DNA from 4 places in the Photobacterium sp. SP02 genome. Region 1 is predicted to be linked to each of the others. Evidence: predicted binding sites of a transcription regulator. Region 1 holds the regulator's gene; each other region holds the start of a gene.

Region 1 (3,889 bases):
TCTCCACATCCATTTCAGGGCGGGTGAACCGGTGGAAGCTGTCCCCTTCCAGCCAGGCCGCATGAATGTTCAACATGTTAAACATCTTACGGAAGGCTTCTGAGGTGGTGGACGTTCCTGCTCCGGAGGAACCTGTTACTGCAATGATCGGGTGTTTTGCAGACATGACATACCTTGTCGTTAATCCTAACGGAATCAGTTAGTAACAGGGCCAGAGAAAGCAGTCAAGTTTCACGGGCCCGTGCATCGGCGTCAGCTTCCGTTTTCTGCTGCCGCTTTTCATTATGGCAGCTTTATTCTGCGCTCAGTGAACGGCGCAGTTTAATATCAACCGTTTCATGGAGTTCAGAGAACATAATCACTGCCTCGCCACTATCCAGTTGCTGCCTGACTCTGGCGACCTTCTGCGCCAGACTCAGCTCGCGCTCGCCATAGTCCGTGCCTTCGCGCAGGACAAAGTGTTCTATCAAATTATCGAGTGTCTCTGAGTCCAATTCTTGCCAGGGGATGATCATACTGCTCACCGAAAAATAAGGGGGAAAACCGGCGCGGCTTTCCCGAAACACCATTAAGCGGCGACGATTTCATAAGAATGTGTCAGCGTGACACCTTTGCCCAGCATCAGGCACACAGAGCAATATTTTTCCAGCGAATCACCGACCGCTTTGGCCACCAGCGCTTCATCAAGATCATGGCCAGTCACCACGAAATGCAGATTGACCGAGGTGAAATAACGCGGCGCCTGCTCGCGGCGCTCTGAGGTCATGTTGGCTTCGCAGGCCGTGATGGCCTGGCCGGCACTTTTCAGGCCGTCGACCACATCGACAGAGCTGCAACCGCCGGCTGCCATCAGCACCAGTTCCATCGGACTCGGCGCCGTTTTGCCGCCGTTACCGTCCATGACCACACTGTGGCCCGAGTTTGACTGGCCGACAAAAGTCAAACCTTCTACCCATTTAACACGTGATTGCATGCGATGCTCCTTACTACTCAAACCCGCATTTAAAAACTAAGTCACAACTGTGTGATCATGTGCACAGTAATGCGTCCAAAATGTGCATTTATCGTCACCCAATATCAAGCAATGCGTGTCGAAAAAAGTTAAACTCTTGGACTGAATGTTCACATGCGCTTGCAGCCCAGCCGTTGACTGAATATCCTAGTTGGCAAACAATGATATTGTTATACCCAACCCCAATTCAAGGAATGACGTTGTTGGGCAATACACTGCAGAGGAAGTTAGTAATATGGTTCCAGGTAAACCGCAAACAGATCCAACCTTGGAGTGGTTCCTTTCTCATTGCCACATTCATAAGTACCCTTCAAAGAGTACACTGATCCACGCTGGCGAGAAAGCAGAGACCCTCTACTACATCGTTAAAGGCTCCGTTGCCGTTCTTATCAAGGACGAAGAAGGCAAAGAGATGATTCTGTCCTACCTCAACCAGGGCGACTTCATCGGTGAGCTTGGCCTGTTTGAAGAAGGCCAGGAGCGTACTGCCTGGGTTCGTGCAAAAACACCATGTGAAGTGGCAGAGATTTCCTTTAAGAAATTCCGTCAGCTGATCCAGGTCAACCCGGATATTCTGATGCGACTGTCTGCTCAGATGGCGCGCCGTCTGCAAGTCACCAGCCAGAAAGTTGGCGACCTGGCGTTCCTGGATGTGACCGGTCGTATTGCCCAGACGCTGTTAAATCTGGCCAAACAACCTGATGCCATGACCCACCCGGACGGGATGCAGATCAAAATCACCCGTCAGGAAATCGGTCAAATCGTTGGCTGTTCCCGTGAAACCGTTGGCCGCATCCTCAAGATGCTGGAAGAGCAGAACCTGATTTCTGCCCACGGCAAAACCATAGTGGTTTACGGCACTCGCTGATCACTCAGCTGTGATGCAGCCAATGTGAGTATCAGAAAAGCCGCCCGTGCGGCTTTTCTTGCATTTGCACACCATCCCCCGGCTTTGCATCAGGTTCCTCTAGTCACCTCACAGTTTTTCAGTTGCCTTCCTCATTCCTATTGCTACATTTGGCATATCAGTTTTATGTGGATGTCGCGATATGGATATCGAACGTTTTGCCCCGAATGCGCAGCACAGCCAGCTGCCAACCCGCCCTGTGGTCACTATGGGCCGTTTTCTCACAGCATCAGTGGAGATGACAGGGTTTCAGTCGCCGCGCCAGTTACTGGAACAGGAAGCCGGTCTGCACGCCGGGATCCTGAGTCGTGACAGTGATGCCTGGATGCTGCCTTTGGATCAGCAGCACTGACACCAAGATACCAGAGCTAAAAAAACAGCGACCAGAAGGCCGCTGTTTAAGGTGTTTGTCAGCCAGGCTGCATCACATATTGGTACTTTCGAAGATTTTGTCGGCTGAGGCTTCGACAAAGCCCGGATAGAGTTCCCCGTCTGCCTGATGGTAGCGCTTGGCGAACTCATAAAAACCGCCTGGAATAGTACGTACGCCGTCGGTGAAGGACACATCCACACGATCAGCCATAGTGGATGACTGCTCCAGCATCACTTCCGGATTGCCTTTCACTTCGCCGCCGGCTTCATTGATGCTGAACCCGTTGTGGCGCAGCAGGCTGTTAACCGCCGCCACTTCCGTGAACTGCTCCAGCTGATTGACACTCACCGTAAAGTGATTGGCACCGTAACCGTGAGCGGCCACCCAGCCGGCATACTCGCTTTCCGCGGCCAGCATTTCATAGGTCGCAAAATCCAGCTCCCATAAACGGCCGTTATAGAGGAAGGACGCATCATTCATTGCCCCGTCAGGGATCTGCTTGACCAGCGCACGTACCGTGTTCTGCAATTGTGCAGAGCACTGACCGACCAGCAGTTCGCTGATGAACACTTTCGGGGCAGCCGGATTCGGGTGCTCGAAGTGCTCAGCGTACAGTTTCTTCTGCTCGAAATGGTAGGTGCCGCACGGCTTGTAGCCGATGGCAATAAAAGGCGCAGCCAGAACATCCAGGCTGACCCCAGGCAGATTAAAGGTACGCAGCGCAATATGATCATTTTGCAGAGGCTCTTCCTCTGTCAGCAGATCGTGTACCTGCGCCGCCGACGGGCAAAGACGGGTAGTAAAGTCCTGCCACAGGGCCTCAAACAATTTTTCCACTCTTTCCATGATGCGGTTCCCCTTCGAAAATACGGGTTAAGTATGAGTTACAGTTGGATCCCTGGAGACAGCTGTGCCGGCAATTCGGTTGCCTCACCTTCCATAGATGCCATTGGGTATGCACAATAATCCGCCGCGTAGTAAGCACTCGGACGCAAGTTACCCGAGGCACCCGGACCACCGAACGGCGCATCGCCGCTGGCACCGGTCAACTGGCGGTTACGGTTGACGACACCCGCACGGATATGATCGATAAAGTATTCCCACTCACTGTCGTCAGTAGAGACCAGACCGGCTGACAAGCCGTAACGGGTGTTGTTGGCCATCTCGACCGCCTGAGGCAGCTCCTGGTAACGTGCCACCTGCAGCAATGGTCCGAAGTATTCTTCGTCCGGCAGTTCGGCAATCTTACTGACTTCAATGATGCCCGGGGTCACGATGGCGCCCTGGCCGCGTTCGGCTTTGAGCAGCGGCTCACCGCCCATATCAATCAGACGCTGCTGGGCTGCCACGATGTTATCGGCGGCCAGCGTCGAGATTTGCGGGCCCATGAAAGGTTGCGGCTCGGCAAACGGGCCGTCCACCTTAATGGCTTTGGCCGCTTCGACCAGCGCCGCAATCAGGGCATCCCCTTCTGCCCCTGCAGGGACATAGAGACGACGGGCACAGGTACAACGCTGTCCGGCACTGATGAAAGCCGACTGGATAATGGTGTACACAGTGGATTTCAGGTCGCCGTAGGCCTTGGAGATGACCATAG
Region 2 (3,889 bases), on a different contig from region 1:
TGCATGTTTCAGGTATGTTTGGTTCTGAGTGCGGCAATACCAGCTGGATCGTCCCCATGGCCTGGCATCCGGATAACAAGAATGCGGTCATTTGCGTCAATCTGGCGATGGATCCTGCCCCGCTGTTCGATCTGGATGCTGACAGTCTGCGTGAGCGTCTGTACACCAAGCGTGCTGATCTCAACCCCGGCGAGCTGCCTGTCCCGCTCAAGCTGGTTCATATTAATAAGTGCCCGGTACTGGCACCGGCGAAAACACTGACGGCCGAAGATGCTGAGCGACTGGGGATTGACCGGGCTCAATGTCTGGCCAATCTGAGCGCGCTGAAAGATAAGCCGCAGATCCGTGAAAAACTGCTGGCCGTGTTCGGCCAGGACAGAGAGTTTGAGCCAAACGATGATGTTGATACACAACTGTATAACGGCTTCTTTTCTGCTGCGGACAAATCGGCGATGGATATCATTCGTGAGTCCGCCCCTGAAGAGTTGGGCAAACTCGAGCTGAATGTGGACGACAAACGCATCAAGCCATTGCTGTTCCGTTACCGCGCCCGTAATTTCCCGTTAACGCTAAGTCATCAGGAACAGCAGCAGTGGAAGTATCATTGTCAGGATTACTTCGAAACCAAACTGCCGGCTTACATGCAAAATCTCGAATCTATCGCGATGGAACACCAAAGCGATGAGAGAAAAATGAAAATCCTGAAGGCCGTGTACGATTACGTAGGCAAGCTGGTGTAATTACACAGCCAGGATGCCAGAAAGGCAAATCGTTACAGAGCGCTGATCTTGCTCAGTAATTTCGCAACCCTGACCTTCAGAATGGTCAGGGTTTCTTTTTTCAGACACTTTTCCTGCCCCGGTAGTTTGAACTTCAACGCAAGGCCAATAACAATTAATAAGTACCCGCTTTGTGTCATGCGTCATGGAGGCGCTTGGCGACATAAGCCACCATCAAGCCAATGATGTTTTACTGCCAGATGCCACAGGGACAGCATGCCGACAGTAAATTGGAAAAGTGATTATTATGGCAACTGAGTCTCTCACCCGGTGTTATCGATTTGCCAGGGTGGATTTTGAACCCGATCTGCGGCTGCTCGTCTGGCCTGATAAATCAGAGACCGCCCTGACGCTGCATGAGTCACGCCTGCTTGAAGCTCTGTGCTACTTTGCCGGAGAGGTGATCAGCCATAAATCATTGTCTGATAAAACATTTCTTCCGCAGGATTCCATGTCGCACATACAAAAAATCGACCTGGCTTCGATATTCAATTCGCTTCGCCGCAAGCTGACAGTTAACGGTGTGATGGCTATTCCAATCGAGGTGCTCCCCCATTTTGGCTTTCGCGTCCCTCTGCCGAAAGAGACCTGTCGCCATATCCATCGCTTCAGACAACCCGAGACGCTGCCGTCCAAACCGTCGCCACAGCCGGCAATCACAACGGTTAAAACCAGCCGACCGCATAGTTCCGCAACAGAGCACATAGTAAAACACAGCCTGATGCATAAACTGTCTGTGTTGTTGCTTGCTGCCGCCGGCATTGCAATCGTCATCGTTTCAAACCTGTGAACAAGCTGACCAGGATCAACACAGCCACAAAGAAATGTGGTGTAGATCTCATCCATTTTGTATCATTGCGGCACCATTCATCATCATCCTGACGTATATGAGCTATCTGCGTTCATTTGCAATCATTGCCATTTTTCTGATGGTAGGGAAAGGATTTCAGTCTCTTACTCAGATCCCCATCCCCGGCAGCATTCTCGGCATGTTATTTCTCTTCACAGCTCTGTCTGCGGGCCTGTTGCCGCCCAACTGGGCTAAACCCGGCTGTCATCTGTTTATTCGCCATATGGCTATTTTGTTTGTGCCTGTGGGTGTCGGGCTGGTCAATTATCTGGATCTGCTCAGAGCCAATGCCTTGCCTGTTCTGGTAAGCACCATAGGCAGCAGTTTGGTGGTTCTGTTATTTGTTGGCTGGTATGTACAGCGCAAGGAGTCTGACTGATGTGGTTAGCCGTTACGCTGATTGTTTTTATTCTTGCCCGTCAATTATCCAAGCGCTTCCAGCACCCCATTCTTAATCCGTTACTTCTCTGTCTGGTGGTGATCATTCCGCTGCTTTTGGCGCTTAATGTGCCTTATGACGTCTATTTCGATGATAACAAATGGATTCATTACCTGCTGGAACCCGCTGTCGTTGCCCTTGCTTTCCCTCTTTATGAGCAATTGCCGCAAATTCGCAGCCGCTGGAAAGTCATAGTCACGGCCAGCCTGTTTGGCAGCATACTCTCAATGATTACCGGCACAGCAATTGCCCTTGCTCTTGGCGCTGATTTACAGCTTACTGCCAGCATTCTGCCTAAATCCGTGACCACCCCCATCGCTATGGCGGTTGCTGAACAAATTGGCGGTGTGCCGTCGCTGGCCGCCGTCATGGTTCTGATCGCCGGCGTCTTTGGCGCCGTATTGGGTTATCCGTTGTTTAAGCTCGTCAACATCACCCATCCTATGGCCAAAGGATTAAGCATGGGAACAGTGGCACACGCATTAGGCACAGCCAAAGCTGCTGAGGAAAATTACAAAGATGGTGCGTTCAGCTCACTGGCCTTAGTGCTTTGTGGTGTCATTACCGCCATACTCGCCCCGATAATCTATCCGCTGCTATTGTCTGTCTTCCACTGACAACAAAGCCACTCATTGCTTCTTTAGCGGTCTTGCTGTGTAACGCCCTTACAACACCAGCACAGCCAGACCGCTTTACTGAGTACTTAAATACATACACTTATCTCATCGATCGTGTGAAACCACTCACTAATTTGCAAATGAGATGAAATAAACAACCCTTAATGGTGACAGAGATCACTATATCTATTCTTTTACGCACTACAATGCGTAAGTGAATACATTAAGGAGAATCAGTATGCGCACCGAAGTAATGGACGCTTTAGAGCACCTGCCACACACATTGTCACAGGCGCTTAAGCCTATCATTACCGCTCCGAGTTTTGATGCCACACTGAGCAAAGAAGAATTCGAACAGTTAATGGAAGACAGTCAACTGACGGATGCAGATCTGCGTATTCAGTTACTGAAAGTGGCTGCGGCTTACTCGATTGCCTCTCTTTCCAACTTCCATGTGGGTGCCATTGCCCGCGGAAACTCAGGTCGCCTGTATTTCGGTGCGAATATGGAATTCAGCGCCACCTCTATGTCACAAACGGTTCACGCAGAGCAGTCTGCAATCAGCCATGCCTGGTTGAAAGGCGAAACGGGTATTACCGACATTACCGTCAACTACTCCCCCTGCGGACATTGCCGGCAGTTCATGAATGAACTGACAACGGCACAAAGCATCATGGTGCAATTGCCAGAGCGTTCACCCAAAGCACTGCAGGAATACCTGCCGGAGTCCTTTGGCCCGTCTGATCTGGGTATCACCGAGCTCTTATTATCAGACAGCTCACATAAGCTGAAGCTCGAAACCGATGATGTGCTGCTGCAAGCAGCCTGTAAAGCGGCAGATAAATCACATGCGCCATACAGTAAAAACTATGCGGGAGTTGCGCTGAAAGCAAAAGATGGCCGGCTGTTCTCAGGCATGTATGCCGAGAACGCAGCATTTAACCCGAGCCTGCCACCACTCCAGGTGGCACTGATTAACATGAATATGGCGAGCTATCCGCTGTCAGATATTGTTGAAGCCGCTTTGGTTGAACAGAAAGACTCAGCGATCAGCTTGCTGGCTGATACTCAAAATACGCTGGAAACCTTCGATCCTGATATGCCGCTCTCCTACGCCGCCATCTGATAACAAACTAAAAGTTCCTTGCAGCCGACAAAGCCCCCTGTTTTGTCGGCTTTTTTTATCAATTAACAATTTCTTCTA
Region 3 (3,889 bases), on a different contig from region 1:
TCAGAATCGCCTCGCCCTGATGAACCGCCCCTTGCTCGACGACTAAAAATAAGTAGGGTGTGTCAAAGGGGTAATGGTTGGCCAGTTGTTTGATGACATCGGGCACGGCGAACTGGAACATCTCTTTACCCAGGGCCGACACTGCGCCCCAGATACCGGTTTCAACCACCATCCAGTCATCACCGCCGACATTGACCCAATAGTTGGCCTGATGGGTGCCGTTAAGCACTAACTCCACCACCACGTTATCGGTCAGATGATACCCGTTAACCTGCTCAATACTGCCAGCGCCTTCTACCGACACCATATCCTCAAGGGAGGTGTATGGGACGGTCGGATTGTCTCTGGGCGCCACAGTACATTCGTCGCCACCGACCTGTGTGTTGCACAGCAGCATACGGGTGGCCACCGGATTCCAGGTGAAATAGTAGCCTTTGGCGGCCTCGCCAAAGGTGGTGTCGGCGGGCACGTAGCGGGTCATGAAATGGTTTTCTTTGGTGGTCAGAAAGTCATGCATTTTCAGGCCGGCCAGCGAATAGCTGTTGACCCGCATGGTAATGTTGCGGCCATCGGCTTCTTCGAGCCCGGCATCTGTCATGCTGGCGGTGCTGCTGGACGAAATCAGCACCTTGAAATATTCGTACAGATCTTTCCAGCCGCTGGCGGTCAGGATCTGGCCTTTAATCGCGTCTTCTTTGCTGTCGAACTGAACCAGCCCTTGTTCGCTGAGGTAGGTGAAATCTTTTGTCAGTGAAATATCGCTGTCGCCATTTTTGGTCCAGCGCCAGTCGATCTGGCGGGTTTCATTCGTAGCTGTATCCGGGCTGCTGTAGTCCATCATGTCAGCTTCAAGGGTGCTGCCGGTGTTTGAGCTGTGGCTGGCCAGTCGCCAGAAACCCGAATTGAAGATGGTGGCTATCTCGTCTTTTTGTGCCGTCAGCTCGGTGTATTTGCGGGTCATGATGCCTTCAAGGATGTCGTTGACTATGCTGAGCGACATCAGATTACTCAGGCTGACACCGTTGAGGCCCAGTTTGGGGATCAGGGTGACACTCAGCTCATCAGCCAGCTCATTGACAAAATCGCCGGCATCCCGGACATCGATATTACTGGGATCACTGACAGTTTCACTGAATATGCCCCAGTGGCCATCTGTGGCGACGCGTTTTATCAACGCACGGTAGGCGAGGGTGGTTTTCAGGGACAGGGCGATCTCGGTGTCCGTTAACGGTGTCATGAAGAGATTGGTCGGCAAGTCATCGCCGATGGCAAATTGCGGCACGTCATTGAGATCCAGCACCAGCACGCCATGCAGCAGCAGTGGCACCTGAGCTTCAATACTGTAGTTGCCGTCTGTCAGCGCAAAACTGGTGATGTCACCCTGGCCCATCACTTTGCCCTGCTGATTGATAAACAGTACAGCAAAGTTGTCCTGATACAGATCCGGTGTGGCCGCGTAAGCCTGACTGACAGGACCCCAGCTCACGCTTTGCTGTGCTGTCATTAACCCGGCAGGCAAGTCGACAGTGACGGTAAATTTGGTTTTGACGGGTGGCAGCTCAGCAGGTTGAATGCCTGCATCATCTCCGCCGCCACCGCACGCAGAAAGCAGGCCAGCCAGAAACAGGCTCAGACCAAGTCTCAGATAGGTGCGCATAACATTTCCCCTGAATACTCAATGCAGCACGTGTTGTACCAATCTCATGGCCGATCATAGGCGGCTGGATTGGTTTCGGTGTTTGGGCTGAGTATAGGTAAGCGGCGGGCAGGGAAATGTAAAACCCGACCGGTCGTCTCATCTGTTGAGACAGCATCTAAGAATTGAGACGACCGAAAACAGGGTGGGGCTGAAGAGTCAGCTTAATCAGGCAATCGACAGGTATTTGTGTGTCTGGATAGACAGACGCCAGTTACGGGCAATGCAGGTTTCAATACAAAGCTCGGTGGCTCTGGCTTTCTGGCTGATGGGCTGCAGGGCGATGGTAACCTTGTCCTGCAGCGGCACACCGGCTAACAGCGCATCTAACTGGTCGATATCTTTCTGTGTTCCGACAGGGTGCTTGATTTCATTGGCGCGTGACAGTGCGCCGGGCAGAACCGGCAGCTTGCCTTTCATGTTAATTTTCGGCGAGACAGTCACCCAGGTATTGTCTGTGGCCAGCACCTCGTAAGTGCCACTGGTTTCAATCTGGCAACCAAAGCCGTTGGCTTCCAGCTGTTCAGTCAGCGGACGTAAGTCATACAAACAAGGTTCGCCACCGGTAATCACGACATGACGTGCGGTGTATCCCTGCTCAATCAGCAGGTTGACAATGCCGTCGGCATCCAGAGACGTCCAGCTTGGCGAGTCGCCCTGTTTGGCAAGCATAGCGCTGACGTTAACTTCATCCTGAGGCTCGGCGCTCCAGGTTTGTTTTGTGTCACACCAGGCACAGCCGACAGGGCAGACTTGCAGACGGACAAAGATAGCCGGCACGCCTGTGAAAACACCTTCACCCTGGATGGTTTCAAATATTTCATTGATTTTGTACACGGCTGACCTCAAAACAATCAATCAAGTTAACGCGAAAAGGGGGTTTTTGTACCCTGAACCTCAAAGGGCGCGTATTATGTCAGAACCCTGCGCCATTGTCTCTAGAGCCACATATCTTTCAATCATGCGCTTGTTTGCCTGGCCCGGTAACGCGAAGGCCAAAAGGGACAGGCGGGTCGTGACTGGGTTCACGTCCTTGGCACAAGGGGCTTCACAATTACTTCGCAAAGTAAAAAAATTCAACTTCTTGCGTATTCGTTAACCTTTGAGGATCCAGAGCATGTATGTCGCTCAACCCGGTCATATCGATCATATCAAAAGAAACAATGCCGGAAGCGTCTACAAACTTATCGATCAGTATGGGCCTATTTCCCGCATCGAGCTGTCGAAAAAGAGCCAGTTAGCGCCAGCCAGTATTACCAAAATCACCCGAGAGCTGTTTGACGGGCATCTGATCAAAGAAGCTGAAATTCAGGAATCAGGCAATCGTGGCCGTCCGGCCATTGGCTTAGTGCCCGATAATGATGGCTGGCAATTTTTAGGCATTCGTCTTGGCCGGGGGTACCTGACTATCGCGCTGCATGAGCAGGGTGGCGATATCCTGTTCGAGGAGCGTCAGGATATCGAAGAGCTGGCGCAAAATGACGTGTTGCAAAAGCTGCTCGGTGAAATTGAATCTTTTTTTGCCCGTCACGCCAAGCAACTGGATCGGATTACTGCGATTGCGGTTTCTTTACCGGGCTTAGTGAACTCCGACAAAGGCATGGTGCTGCAAATGCCGCACTACGATGTGAAAGATTTGCCGTTAGGCCCGGCCATTCATGAAGCAACGGGTCTGCCGGTGTTTATCGGCAACGATACCCGTTCCTGGGCACTGGCCGAGCAATTGTTCGGCAATGCCAAAGATGTGGCGAATTCTATCCTGATCTCCATTCATCATGGGGTGGGAGCCGGTATCATTCTGGATAACAAAGTGCTGCAGGGCCGGATCGGCAACATCGGCGAGCTGGGCCATATTCAGATCCAACCTGATGGTCTGCCCTGTTATTGCGGTAATAAAGGGTGTTTGGAAACGGTAGCCAGTTTGCAGGCCGTCAGGCAGCAGGTGAAATCCCGTCTGGCCCTGGGTGAAGCCTCTTCTTTGTACGGCAAAGAACTGACGATCGAGACCATCTGCGAGGCTGCGGTACAGGGCGATCCGCTGGCTTATCAGGTGATCACTGAGCTGGGCTTTCACTTAGGCCGGGCGATTGCCATTATGGTCAATCTGTTCAACCCTGAGAAGGTGCTGATCGGCGGGGAGTTTAATCAGGCTAAATCGGTGTTGTATCCTGCCATTCTTGAGTGTGTGAAGAG
Region 4 (3,889 bases), on a different contig from region 1:
CATTTGCGCCGGATCCAGACCGTGTTTTCTTGCCACTTTGACATAGGCTTCCGTGGCCGCCACACCTTGCGGCGTGAAATAACGGACAAAGCGCTCAAACAGCGAACAGCGGGCACCGTCGGGTTTTTTGCCATTGAGGTATTTACCGCTCAGGGTGCCGAAGGCCATCGGAGAATAAGCCAGTAATTTGACCCCTTCATAATGGCTGATTTCAGCCAGACCCACTTCAAAGCTGCGGTTGAGCAGGTTATAGGGGTTCTGAATGGTCACCACCCGCGGCAGGTCGTGTTTCTCTGCCAGTCGCAGGAAAGACATCACCCCCCATGGGGTCTCGTTAGACAAGCCGATGTAGCGAATTTTGCCTGCCCGCACCAGCTCGGCCAGTGCTTCAAGCGAATCTGTCAGGGTGACACCGGTGTTGGTATCGGGATAAGGGTAGTTGAGCTTGCCAAAGCAATTGGTTTCTCGCTGAGGCCAGTGCAACTGATACAGATCGATATAGTCTGTTTGCAATCTTTCCAGGCTGTTTTCAACGGCTTCGTGAATATTTCGCCAGTCGAGTGCCATATTGTCACGGATGTGGGGGACATTACGGGGGCCGGCAACTTTGGTCGCCAGAATCACTTGGTCGCGTTTGCCCGATTTCTTCAGCCAGCTGCCGATATAGGCTTCGGTCAGCCCCTGTGTGTCAGCTTTCGGCGGCACCGGATACATTTCAGCAGTATCAATCAGGTTGATACCGCGCTCCAGCGCAAAATCGAGTTGGCTGTGTGCCTCGGCTTCAGTATTTTGCTCGCCAAAGGTCATGGTACCCAGGCCGATCTGGCTCACTTCAAGGTTTGAATGGGGGATCTTATGGTATTTCATTTGCCCTCCTTGGACCGCAAATTCTCCCTGACTATAACCTAGGAAAGGGTTACTGAGAAGCCGCAGTAAAATGAAGCAGTTATCCCAAAGGCTGCACGGTCAAACCTTGCTGATAAGCGAATGTTCGCACATAGTTAAAGCAGTTCCTTTGAAAAGGTGTGATCATGAAACTGTCCCAATTCAAGCACTGGGTAAAGTCACCCGGAGAAGAAATTCCTAAGTGCGTACTGACCAGCTATGCCGGTCGGGCAGACTATCTGATGGAAGTTGAATATAAACATCATCTTGAGCCATTAAAGGATGATGATGACAACATGCTGCATTTTCAGACCATGGAGCAGGTGCGGGATTTTCTGCGGCCGCTTGGGATCAAGTCGATCACATTAAGGACGATTGATCCTCATGATGAATTCTCACTGGATGGTAAACCTGAGTGTTGCCAGGATGACATGACGATCAATGTATAGCCCGCTCTGTTATCAGAGCATAAAGTGGCGTTTGAGCAGTTCGGCGGTGAACTGGGTTTTGAGATAAAAGCCCCGGGGCAAGGTTTTGATCGGGTGACCGTCTGCGCCGTAAGCATCGGTCTGCACTCTGCTGTTGGCGGCTTTGGGCCTCAGCTGCAGGACTTCGCCGTGACGGGCCGTAATCTGCTCCACTTTACCCAGCACTATCAGTTCCATCAGCTCTTCCCAGTCCTGGCGTAACCGGGCTTCTTCGTCGGCAGATGGACTCCACAACAGAGGAGAGCCGACATGGCGTGCAGCAAGCGGAATTTCACGCTCCCCTTCAACAGGGATCCACAGGACCCTGGCGAGCTTGTGCCGGATATGGCTGTTTTCCCAGTTTACGCCCTGCAAGCCAATCAGAGGGGCAACACAGACAAAGGTGGTTTCCAGCGGTTTGCCCAGATGGCTGATGGGGATAGTTTTGAGTTCAATGCCCAAATTGGCGAAATCAGGGACGGGCTGGCTGCCTGCCGTTGCCCCCAGATGCCATTCCAGCAACTGGCCCACCCAGCCTTTATCCCGGCGTAAATCCGGTGGGGTGATTTGTCCTGCCTGCTCAGCCAGCTCGCCCAGGGTACAGCCGGCCAGCGCCTGTGCCCGGCTGAGGAGTTCTGATTCTGAGGTCGGAGCGGGTCGTCTGGAGATCGTCATTAGGATGAGTAACTTTTCGAAAACTTGGCCATGTATTTTAACACAGTTGAGACGCTGTGCAGGTGAATGACTATCCGCTTGATCAGGTTGTTTGTGTTGGATCCTGGGATGAAGATATCCACAGGTACTTTTTTGAACAATGTGAATATTGTATGAGCTGGACGTATCTACAGGGTTTTGCGCAGTATTTAAACGCTTTTGCGGTGCTTATTTAACCGTTAATTATCGAGGGGTGTGGATAAAGCCAAGGGTGGTTGATCTTTAACCAGTCGCAATGATCCTCTGGAAACCGGTTGAGGCTTTAGCTGTATTTTAAGTTGGTTGTTGTTTTAAGTATTTGAATTTAAGTTATTTGTTGTTTTTTCTGTACTGGGGTGGCAATTGTTTGGATCCTGCTTTATTGTTGATTAAATGGACAATAGAAGAGCTTCTACACACAACTATCCACAGAAAGCGTGAATAAATGTGGGAGAGGTCTCATTTCTTTGTTTATAACCTCTGAATTCCTCTTAAGTTATCCATAAAGTGAGTGCTAGGTAGGAAAAAACAGTGATTGATGACAATGAATGTTTACCCTGAGGCTAATTCTGTGAAAAAATCACTGTTAATTGATATTTTTACTTGAGGTCGTCCAGTGATTGATGGCGATGGATATCGCCCTAATGTGGGGATAGTTATCTGTAACAGCCATGGCCAGGTATTTTGGGCTCGACGATATGGACAACACTCTTGGCAGTTTCCACAAGGCGGTATTGATGAAGGGGAAACCCCGGAACAGGCCATGTACCGTGAACTGTATGAGGAAGTGGGTCTCACCAGAAAAGACGTTAGGATTCTGGCATCCAGCCGTCATTGGCTGCGATACAAATTACCTAAACGTCTGGTAAGGTGGGATTCCAAACCAGTTTGTATCGGACAAAAGCAAAAATGGTTTTTGCTGAGTCTGGAATGCGATGAGTCTAAGGTGAACATGCAGCGTGGCAGTACACCGGAGTTCGATGGCTGGCGTTGGGTCAGCTACTGGTATCCGGTTCGTCAGGTTGTGTCCTTTAAACGGGACGTTTATCGCCGGGCGCTGAAAGAGTTCGCGGCGATGGCGATGCCTTTCAAGGAGCGCAAGGAACGCAAGTTAAAACGTAAACACAAGCGGAGTTAACCTAGGGAAAGTAACGCTTATGCTGACCCAGCTAAGAGAAATTGTAGAGAAAGTGGCCAGTGCTCCGACATTACTCGAGGCGCTGGATCTGCTGGTCGTCAGTATTTGCCAGGCAATGAAGACTGAGTGCTGCTCAGTCTACATTGTTCATGAACACCGCAAGCAATATATGCTCATGGCTACCCAGGGGCTGACCAAGCCTTCTTATCAGGTCGGGCTTGGCTTTGATGAAGGTCTGGTCGGTCTGGTTGGCCGTCAGGCTGAACCTGTCAATGTGGCCGATGCGCGCCAGCATCCTAACTTCAAACATATCCCGGGCACCAACGAAGAAACCTTCCGCTCCTTTTTCGGCACCCCCATTATCCATCAGCGCAAAGTCCTTGGCGTATTGGTGATCCAGCAACGCGATATGCGTGAATTCACTGAAAGCGAAGAATCTTTCATGGTCACGCTGGCCGCACAGCTGGCGGTGATTCTGGCGCATGCCAAAGCGCAGGGGATGTGGCCCGGCCATCGTGACGGACTGCATTTAACCGGTTCGGCGGCCTCAACCGGGGTTGCCATCGCCAAAGCCTGGTGGGATGACAACCAGCCCCGGCTGGAAGCCGTATCACCTGCCTCCTGTCTGGACAGAGAGTTTGAACAGGAACGCCTGAGCATTGCCATTGAGATGGCGAGTAATGAGTTTCGCCGGTTGCGAAAACGC

The links. The regulator CRP, encoded in region 1, controls carbon source genes, mostly activating them, when cyclic AMP is high. The targets are predictions, from matches to a motif close to TGTGANNNNNNTCACA.
Region 2: a site for CRP is predicted at 2,801-2,816, ahead of cdd (cytidine deaminase). Genes of this name have one in related genera too.
Region 3: a site for CRP is predicted at 2,711-2,726, ahead of mlc (sugar metabolism global transcriptional regulator Mlc). Genes of this name have one in related genera too.
Region 4: a site for CRP is predicted at 2,492-2,507, ahead of rppH (RNA pyrophosphohydrolase). Genes of this name have one in related genera too.

What each region holds. Positions count from the first base shown of each region.
Region 1 covers NZ_JASJOJ010000028.1:17,874-21,762, forward strand. The annotation lists gene P0Y67_RS13220 (phosphoribulokinase) at 1-166, opposite strand, end outside; gene P0Y67_RS13225 (YheU family protein) at 294-515, opposite strand; gene P0Y67_RS13230 (OsmC family protein) at 569-973, opposite strand; gene crp (cAMP-activated global transcriptional regulator CRP) at 1,248-1,880, shown strand; gene P0Y67_RS13240 (hypothetical protein) at 2,062-2,271, shown strand; gene P0Y67_RS13245 (DUF1338 domain-containing protein) at 2,344-3,138, opposite strand; gene astD (succinylglutamate-semialdehyde dehydrogenase) at 3,177-3,889, opposite strand, start outside.
Region 2 covers NZ_JASJOJ010000012.1:78,443-82,331, reverse strand. The annotation lists gene sbcB (exodeoxyribonuclease I) at 1-740, shown strand, start outside; gene P0Y67_RS07855 (winged helix-turn-helix domain-containing protein) at 1,027-1,569, shown strand; gene P0Y67_RS07850 (CidA/LrgA family protein) at 1,667-2,008, shown strand; gene P0Y67_RS07845 (CidB/LrgB family autolysis modulator) at 2,008-2,685, shown strand; gene cdd (cytidine deaminase) at 2,924-3,811, shown strand.
Region 3 covers NZ_JASJOJ010000031.1:881-4,769, forward strand. The annotation lists partial or broken gene P0Y67_RS13880 (hydrogenase expression protein HypA) at 1-1,657, opposite strand, end outside; gene queE (7-carboxy-7-deazaguanine synthase QueE) at 1,865-2,533, opposite strand; gene mlc (sugar metabolism global transcriptional regulator Mlc) at 2,814-3,889, shown strand, end outside.
Region 4 covers NZ_JASJOJ010000004.1:117,228-121,116, forward strand. The annotation lists gene P0Y67_RS03180 (NADP(H)-dependent aldo-keto reductase) at 1-867, opposite strand, end outside; gene P0Y67_RS03185 (DUF6482 family protein) at 1,032-1,334, shown strand; gene mutH (DNA mismatch repair endonuclease MutH) at 1,347-2,027, opposite strand; gene rppH (RNA pyrophosphohydrolase) at 2,662-3,183, shown strand; gene ptsP (phosphoenolpyruvate--protein phosphotransferase) at 3,203-3,889, shown strand, end outside.